Nodosilinea sp. FACHB-141: one gene and its partner. The protein of the gene in region 1 binds, or shares a complex with, the protein of each later gene. Links are inferred from orthologs where the notes say so. Each region holds a gene or a part of one and is shown on either strand. Other genes may lie near its edges.

Region 1 (3,999 bases):
TTGGCAATACCGTTAGAAAAACGACTGCTGGAATTGACGAAACCGTTAAAGGCGTGGGCGATGCGGTCCAAAGTGTTGCGGTTGGGGTCAATACGACCGCCAAGGAGATCAACGAAGCGGTGCGAGAAACAGCTGAGGGTATTAGCGGAACTGTAAAAAGTACCGTTCATACTGTGCAAAACACCGCTGATGAGGTTCAGGAGACGGTTGGCAGTACGGTGAACACCGTTAAGAGCGTAGTGGAGGAAACCACTGCGTCTGCCAATCTGGCACCGGAGGCCGAGCAAGCGACGCTCTATAAGCTAGTTCCTGTTACTGGCAATAAACCCAATGCCTAACTTCGAGCAACAAAGGGCACCCCAATGAACCCTATCGGCACGGCAGGACGTCGATTATGAGCTGGCTATCTCGACTGTTGATCAGAAAAAAAGTGCCAATCTGTCAGCCGACGACAGCCTCGCCGGTTTCCCCAAGCCCACCACCGGAGTCGATGGCTCAGGTGGTGGTTGAGGAAACCATTATGGCGGTGGCGAAATGGTTGATCAGCCTGGCAAATCGCACCTTCGAAACGCAAGCAACCTCGCCAAAACCAGAGCCTCCCCCGCCGGCCGACCCAGCTGAGGAGCAGGTGGCCAATGCCGAGGCTCCACCACTGGAAGAGACCAACCAAGCGAGTGTGGTAGACCAGCTGCTGGCAAAATTTAGCGTTTTGATTGAGGAAGCTTGCGATCGCACCCAGTCAATTGCCCTGCTTGAAAGCCGCCTTCAGGAGCTTGAATCTGCTCGGCAAGGCACTCCAGATTGGCAAGACTCTATTCAACTTCTCAATCAGGCGGTGGTCAAACTTGATGGCCGCCTCAGCCAAGTCGAGAAGATATTGCAACAGGTTGACCTGGGCACGATTTCAGAGACTTTAGCAATCTCTCTAGAAAACGAGTCCCACCTTCAGCAGTGGGCCCAAACCTCGACCCAGCAAATGGCTGAATTTAGCGTTCGCTTAGACACCATCGAAACCGCTGCTGAAACAACCGAGGAGCAGCACCGCGCCAATCTGCATAAAATCTTTCAGGTAATTCAACCTACCATCCAACAAACAACGGCTCTTGAAGGGCGTGTTTCCTATTTGGAGAAAGTAGTCACTCAATTGAGACTGGTGCCTAAGTTCGTAGAGAGCAACCACCGCTCCATTACTACCCTGCAAAATTACCTTAAGCAGGTTGAGAGCAACTCAGTTTCAATCGGAAACGGGAACGGTGGCCAAAAAGGACTGTAGGTAAACCAGCTAGACCAACTCATGCTTGAGAGCCCCATAGAGACGGTTCCACAATCTGCCGCTTCTTACAGAACTGAGCGGTCCCTCGGTCGCTAGGTTCAGCGCTGATAGGGTTCGTCTGGCAAGGGTGAAGGTGGAGAATTTAGGCGATCGCCCTAATCTGTAAACTTCAGGCGATGGCGAAAGTTTGCCACTGACTCCACCATGCCTAGGGCAATAAAGTTTGTCAGAAGTGCCGATCGCCCGTAGCTCAGCCAGGGCAGCGGAATGCCGGTAATGGGCGCCAGACCAATGGTCATACCAATGTTGACCACCACCTGAAACGTAATCATTGACAACACCCCAATTGCTAGGAGTGAACCAAAGTCGTCTTTAGCGTTTTGGGCAATAATCACCAAGCGATAGCAAACTAGCCAGTAGGTGAGAATTACCACCATCGACCCCACAAAACCCCACTCTTCGCCCACCGCCGAAAAGATAAAGTCGGTGTGCTGCTCAGGAATAAAGTTGAGCTGAGTTTGGGTGCCGTTGCCCAAACCCTGGCCCCAGAGCTTACCCGCCCCAATGGCAATGCGCGACTGAATCAGGTGGTAGCCACCCCCCAGCGGATCTTTGTGCGGGTCGAGAAATAACACCAGACGATCTTTCTGGTAGTCCTGCAACAGGCCCCACAGCACGTCGCCCAGTTTGCCTGCAATCAGGTTCACCGCCGTGGCGACCACGGTGCTAAACCAGCGCCAGGGCAGCGTAAACCAAGCAGTCAGCCCCATAGCCAAACTCCACACCAGCCAGCCAGGTAGCACCAGGTGAAACATAATCGCCGCCACTAAGGGCGACACAAATAGCACCAACCAGCCGGGGTTGCAGTTGGCCCAGTAGAGCATGCCTAGGGTAATCGCCCCAAACACCAGCGAAGTCCCTAGGTCAGGTTGAACGAAGACAAGTACCCACGGCAGCACAATGACGGCGATCGCACTGCCAACTCCCCAAAGCGTGGAGGCGTCGCGGCGGCTGAGCATTGCCGCCAGGGTAATAATGATGCTCAGCTTGGCAAACTCTGAAGGCTGCACGTAGAAGCCGCCCAGGGCAATCCAGCTCTGGGCACCGCCGCCCACGGTGCCGATAAACATCACCGCCACCAGCAGCAGATTGACGATGCCGTAGATAATCCACTGCCAGTTGAGCAGGTGCTCGTAGCGACTGCGGGACACCCACAGGGCAATGCTCAGGCCAATCAGTCCCAGCACGCCATGGTTCAATCCATAGTTGCCGTCAACTGTGTTGCGCTGAATGCTATGAATGACAACCGCCCCAAAAGCCGTGAGCGCCACGGGCAGCGCCACCAGCACCCAATCGATGCCCTGCCAGCCTACCGCCAGCGATCGCCACTGCTTTTGCGCATCGGTTAAAAACATTGCCGTTGCCTACCAGTTCGCCCAATTGATTATGCCAAGAACAAGCGGCAGAAGGTGCAAGGCGTAGGGTTCAAGGGACGACCTTAAACCCTATACCTTGCACCCTAAACCCCAACCTAAGACGCCAACGCCGCCACAGACACCCGAGCCGCCACCTGCTGGGCCATAGCTCGCAGCGCCTTAGCGCTCTCGGACTCAGGGTGCTGCACCACAATGGGTATGCCCTGGTCGCCGCCCTCGCGCACCGCCATCTCCAGCGGAATGCAGCCCAGCACCGGCAGGTCTAGCTCTTTAGACAGCAGCTCGCCGCCGCCAGAGCCAAAGATGTCGTAGCGCTTGTCGGGCGCGTCGGGGGGAATAAACACGCTCATGTTTTCGACAATGCCCAGCACCGGCACCTGGAGCTGCTGGAACATCTTCAGCCCTCGACGAGCGTCAGAAATAGCCACCGACTGAGGGGTAGAGACGATCACCGCTCCGGCCATGGGCACTGCCTGGGCCAGGGTGAGCTGGGCGTCGCCCGTGCCGGGGGGCAAATCCACAATTAAATAGTCCAACTCGCCCCACTCCACCTGGTAGAGAAACTGGCGAATAATGCCGTTGAGCATGGGGCCGCGCCAGATCACCGGCTGGTCGCGATCGATTAAGAAGCCCATCGACACCATTTTGACGCCGTGGTTGAAGGCGGGCTCTAGCACTTCTCCCTGCTTGACCACCACCTGAGCCTCGGTCAGACCCATCATGATCGGCGCGTTGGGGCCATAGATATCGGCGTCGATCAGGCCGACCTTTGAGCCCATTTGCGCCAGGGAAACGGCCAAGTTCACAGCTACGGTACTCTTGCCCACGCCGCCCTTGCCGCTAGAAACCGCAATGATATTTTTGACGCCGCCAATGCCGGTGCGATCGGGCAGGGCCTTTTGCTGGGGCGTCTCGGCGGTGACGTCTACCTTGACTGTTTCCACCCCCGGCAGCGATCGCACGGCTTTCTGACAGTCTTCAACGATGAACTCGCGCAGGGGGCAGGCGGGGGTAGTCAGCACCAGGGTGAAGCTGACAGTGCCGTCTGCAATCGCCACATTGCGGATCATATTGAGATCTACCAGGCTTTTTTGCAGCTCCGGGTCTTGCACCGGGCGCAGCACGTCTAAAACAGAAGCTTCGGAGAGGGTTGGGCTCATGGAGTTGAGGGAGTGGCCAGCAAGTTAAAGAATGGACGACATCGACAGTAGACGGCTTTGAATCACCAACCCTAGTAAACAATTGTTGGCGATCGGTAGAGTGGGCATTGCCCAACGCTGCTCATCTCGC
Region 2 (4,153 bases), on another replicon or contig:
CTACGCCGGGCATTAACCAACTGACTCAAAGCTGATCAACGTCCCTACCTCCTCTGATCGGCCCCGCCAGCACTGCTGCGTAGCACCATCTCCTGGTGGCGATTTGAGAATGTCAAACAGGGTTTCCCTCAGGGCTGCCAATTCCTCCAGTGATTGAGCCCGATCGATCGCATCGATCAGCGCCAAAATTTCTAGGTTGTAGGTGTCGGCCCGATTTTTCTGCTTGCCCAACAGCCACGATTGCAGCTGCCACAGGCTTGAAATCCCCAGCACACCCACCGACAGCAGTAGCCCGATGGGTTCGGCATACTCCACCAAAAACTCAGGCTCGCCCTGATTATAAAAGGCTTCAGCTCCAGGGTGCAGCGGCAGGCCTAAATCCCCCGAGGTGTCGAGGCGAATTCTGGCCGCGCGTGGGTACAGAGCCACTAGCTCGTTGCGGTTTTGGTGCAGGGTCTGGGTGAGGGCATTTACCACCTTGGGGGGCAGACTCTCGTGGGCCAACAGCAAAGCGTTTACCGCCACCGCTGGTAGGTCGGCTGGGGGCACGGGTCGCCCGCCGTTATAAGTTCCCTTGGGAATCACCTGGGCTTCGAGGTAGGGCAGCGACAGCTGGAGGGCATCGGCCTGATCGATGGGAATTAGGCGAGTGGTGCCGGTTTGCAGCAGCTCCCCCACGGCTGGGTTGCCTATGGTAATGACGCGAAACAGGGCGTCCACCTCTCCCGTGGCCAAGGCGGCGTGGGCTTGGTCGACGGGCATAGGCAGCACCGTCATCGTGTCTGCGCTCAGGCCGTAGTGCTGCACCAGCGGCCAGAACAGGGCGTAGGAGCCGCTGCCCTTGGGCATAAGGGCAACCCGCTTGCCCCGCAGATCGGCTACGCCGTTGATGTTGGTGTCGGTGCGAGCCAGCAGATGAAACAGTTCAGGAAATAGTAAGGCCACCGCCCGCACCGGCGGCTGTACTGGTGTATCGCTCTGCACCAGGGCCAGCTGGGCCGCGTTGGTTTTGAGCAAATCCATGTTTTGCAGAGAGCCGTCGGTTTCTAGCACCTCAATGGCAATGGTGGGATGATTGCGGGCCACCACCTCGGCAAAGGCCTGACTAAAGGCGTAATATTCACCCGTGCTGCCACCTGAGGCCAGCACTAGGCGGTAGGTGCGGGTGTGCTCACGCACCACAAAAAAGGCCGAGGCCACAACCCCCACCAAACTCAGCACCACCACCGGCAAGACAACCTTTCCCTGCATAGATCTCCTGGGCCGATATAAAATGGTGACTGGCCGATTTTGCCGTGGGGTGCTAATTCAAGTCCAGCTTAGGATTGGTAGCCTTTCCGCCGCAAAACTCCATCTCTGGAATTGGATTGGGTTTACATATATGGCTCTACTCCAAAATTTACCCTACGTACCCGATACTGTGCGCGGTCGCACTGTCGGGCGCAGCTTTCAGGCCGTGTTCTTGATGGTGCTGGTGTCGGTGCTGCTGGTGGGAGCCTTTGGGCTGCGGCTATTTCAGCTCCAGGTGGTGGAGGGCGATCGCAATCGCCAGCTGGCCGACACCAACCGCATTCGCCTGGTGCCCAAACGCCCGGCCCGCGGCACGATTTTTGATCGCAACGGCAAAATTCTCGCCGGTAGCCGCCTGTCGCACACCGTGTCAATTTGGCCGATCGCGCTACCCCGCGACAAGTGGCCTATGGTGATCAACCGCCTGTCTAAGGTGCTCAATGTGCCCCCCGACGAGATTCAAAAGCGCCTAGAGCAGGCGGGCTACGAGTCGATTGAGTCGATTACCATTGCCCGCGGCATTAGCCCAGCCCAGGCCACAGCCCTAGCCGAATATACCAACGAGCTGCCCGGGGTGCGTTTGGAGGCTGAGGCGGTGCGCAACTACCCCAACGGGGACCTCGCTGCCCACGTGATTGGCTACACGGGCGAACTCACCGACGAGCAGCTCAAGGCCCGCCGCGAGCAGGGCTATCGCCTGGGAGATGTGGTGGGGCAGATGGGGGCCGAGTCGGCCTTTGAAAGCACGCTGCACGGCACCTGGGGTGGCCAGCAGGTAGAGGTGGATAGCGCTGGACGGATTATTAGCATTTTGGGCGATAAGCCGGCTATTGCTGGGAAAGACATCCAGCTCACCATCGATATTGAGCTGCAGCGAGCGGCGGAGGCGGCTCTGGGCAACCGCGAGGGAGCGATCGTCGCCATTGACCCGCGCAGTGGCGCTGTGCTGGCCATGGCCAGCTGGCCTACCTACGACCCCAATATTTTTACTACCCGCATTACTGAGGCCCAGTGGCGGCAGCTTCAAGGGGCTGACCACCCCTTTCTCAACCGATCGCTGCAAGCGTTTCCACCGGCCAGTACCTTTAAAATTGTCACCACATCGGCGGCCATAGAGTCGGGCAAGTACGATCCGGGTACAGTGCTGCCCACCTATCCCTACATCCAGGTGGGGGGCATTCAGTTTGGCGACTGGAACCGGGCGGGCTTTGGCCCCCTTAGTTTCCCTGGCGCGATGGCCTGGAGTAGTGACACCTTCTTTTACCAGGTGGCAATGCGCATTGGCGGCCCTACTCTGATTGAGATGACCCGCCGTTATGGTTTTGGCCGCAAGACCGGCATTGAGCTAGGTGCCGAAGAGAGCGCGGGCTTAGTGCCCGACGAAGCCTGGAAGCAAAAAAATCTAGACGAAGATTGGGTGATTGGCGACTCGATCAACATGTCTATTGGTCAGGGCTTTATGCAAGCGACGCCGCTTCAAGTGGCCAACATGTTTGCGGTGCCCGCCAACAATGGTTACCGAGTTACCCCCCACTTGCTTAAAGACAACGAGGAGCATCGCAACTGGAAAGAGTCTCTAGAGCTGAGCGATGCGACGATTGACGTCTTACACCAGGGGCTGCGACGGGTAATTACAGGCGGCACGGGCCAGAGCCTCAACGTGCCCCACTTACCTCCCCTCTCGGGTAAAAGTGGCACCGCTGAGGCGCCGCCTGGCCTTTCCCACGCCTGGTTTGGGGCCTATGCCCCCATGGAAAAACCCGAGGTGGTGGTGGTGGCTTTTGCCGAACACTCGGGCGGCGGCGGCGGCAAGGTGGCTGCCCCCATGGTGTTGAAGGTTTTAGAGGCCTACTTTAAAGCCGATCAAAATGCAGCGGCGGCCGCTCCCTAGCTGCGGCTGGCCAGGCTAAAGTTGCGAAAGTGCTGGGCCTGGGCCTCAATGCGGCAGGCGAGGCGATCGCACACCAATCCGCACAGGTCAAAAATGAGCTCGTCGGTAACACTGTAGTAGGCGGAGGTGCCTTCGGTGCGGCGGCTGAGAATGCCCGCCTGGAGCATCACCTTAAGGTGCTTGGAGACGTTAGCCTGGCTGGTTTGGGTGGCCTCGACTAGCTCCTGCACGCATTTTTCACCCTCACGCAGGAAGTTAAGAATTCGTAGCCGCATCGGCTCACTGAGTACGCTGAAATAATCCGCTACTTGCTGCACAACTTCAACTGAAACCGGTTCTACAGAGTCCATGGTTTAGGGGTAGGCTCGGGTGTGCGCGAACGATTCCCAGTAATTTTAACAACTATTGTATTTTTACAGTTATCCATAGCGATACAGTCATCAAATCTTGTCAATTGCTTAGCCATGATCCCCGTGGGGTTTAATTAAATCTTAGAAAACGAGATTCTGCTAAGACCTTGGGCCATGGCCCCCGTCGTGGGATTCTTAAAGATAGCGTTCACCCACCCTGAGGATTGCTGTGAAAGCCATCACCCTGCTTGGATCAACTGGGTCTATCGGTACCCAGACCCTCGATATTTTGGAGCACCACCCCGACCAGTTCCGCCTAGTGGGTATTGCCGCAGGGAACAATGTGGAGCTGCTGGCCCAACAGGTGCGCCAGTTTAAGCCCGAGATCGTCGCCATCTGCAATCCCGACAAGCTGGGTGAACTGCGCGACGCCCTAGCTGGTCTCGATCCTATGCCTCAGCTGCTTGCGGGCGATGACGGCATTGTGGAAGTGGCCCGCTACGGTGACGCGGAGGCTGTAGTGACTGGCATTGTTGGCTGTGCCGGGCTGCTGCCGACCCTGGCGGCGATCGAGGCGGGCAAAGACATCGCCCTGGCCAACAAAGAAACCCTGATTGCCGGT

The links. The genes of interacting proteins can lie anywhere in the genome.
Region 2: the proteins of rodA (region 1) and mrdA are in contact, whole or in part, in a crystal structure (PDB 6PL5), measured with the Thermus thermophilus proteins. The link is inferred for Nodosilinea sp. FACHB-141 from one-to-one orthologs. Residues at the interface, in WP_223903423.1 of Thermus thermophilus: Phe161, Val165, Phe168, Val169, Leu172, Pro198, Tyr199, Glu202, Tyr211, Arg212, Asp213, Gln220, Val221, Gln223, Ser224, Ile226, Ala227, Ile228, Gly229, Ser230, Gly266, Phe267, Val270, Leu274, Tyr277, Gly278, Leu281, Phe285, Leu289, Arg297; in WP_223903432.1 of Thermus thermophilus: Arg4, Ile5, His6, Leu8, Ala9, Phe12, Ala15, Leu16, Leu19, Gly20, Arg22, Ala23, Trp24, Leu26, Gln27, Val28, Tyr31, Tyr34, Leu36, Leu43, Thr45, Asp47, Lys156, Gln157, Gly158, Ser160, Val184, Leu201, Glu202.

What each region holds. Positions count from the first base shown.
Region 1 is NZ_JACJPP010000011.1:343,052-347,050, forward strand. Bases 559-3,389 are described here. They hold rodA (rod shape-determining protein RodA), read right to left. Parts: upstream 2,689-3,389; coding sequence 1,429-2,688; downstream 559-1,428. Other genes in these bases: H6F59_RS10130 (hypothetical protein), read left to right, coding at 559-1,273; H6F59_RS10140 (Mrp/NBP35 family ATP-binding protein), read right to left, coding at 2,805-3,389. In the rest of the region: H6F59_RS10125 (hypothetical protein), read left to right, coding at 1-338; more of H6F59_RS10130, read left to right, coding at 395-558; more of H6F59_RS10140, read right to left, coding at 3,390-3,869. UniProt on the Escherichia coli protein: Peptidoglycan polymerase that is essential for cell wall elongation. Also required for the maintenance of the rod cell shape. Functions probably in conjunction with the penicillin-binding protein 2 (mrdA).
Region 2 is NZ_JACJPP010000004.1:136,219-140,371, reverse strand. Bases 797-3,781 are described here. They hold mrdA (penicillin-binding protein 2), read left to right. Parts: upstream 797-1,381; coding sequence 1,382-3,181; downstream 3,182-3,781. Other genes in these bases: dxr (1-deoxy-D-xylulose-5-phosphate reductoisomerase), read left to right, coding at 3,761-3,781; H6F59_RS01930 (helix-turn-helix transcriptional regulator), read right to left, coding at 3,178-3,531; H6F59_RS01940 (TAXI family TRAP transporter solute-binding subunit), read right to left, coding at 797-1,251. Also shown: H6F59_RS01945 (hypothetical protein), read left to right, coding at 1-16; more of H6F59_RS01940, read right to left, coding at 13-796; more of dxr, read left to right, coding at 3,782-4,153. UniProt on the Escherichia coli protein: Catalyzes cross-linking of the peptidoglycan cell wall. Responsible for the determination of the rod shape of the cell. Is probably required for lateral peptidoglycan synthesis and maintenance of the correct diameter during lateral and centripetal growth.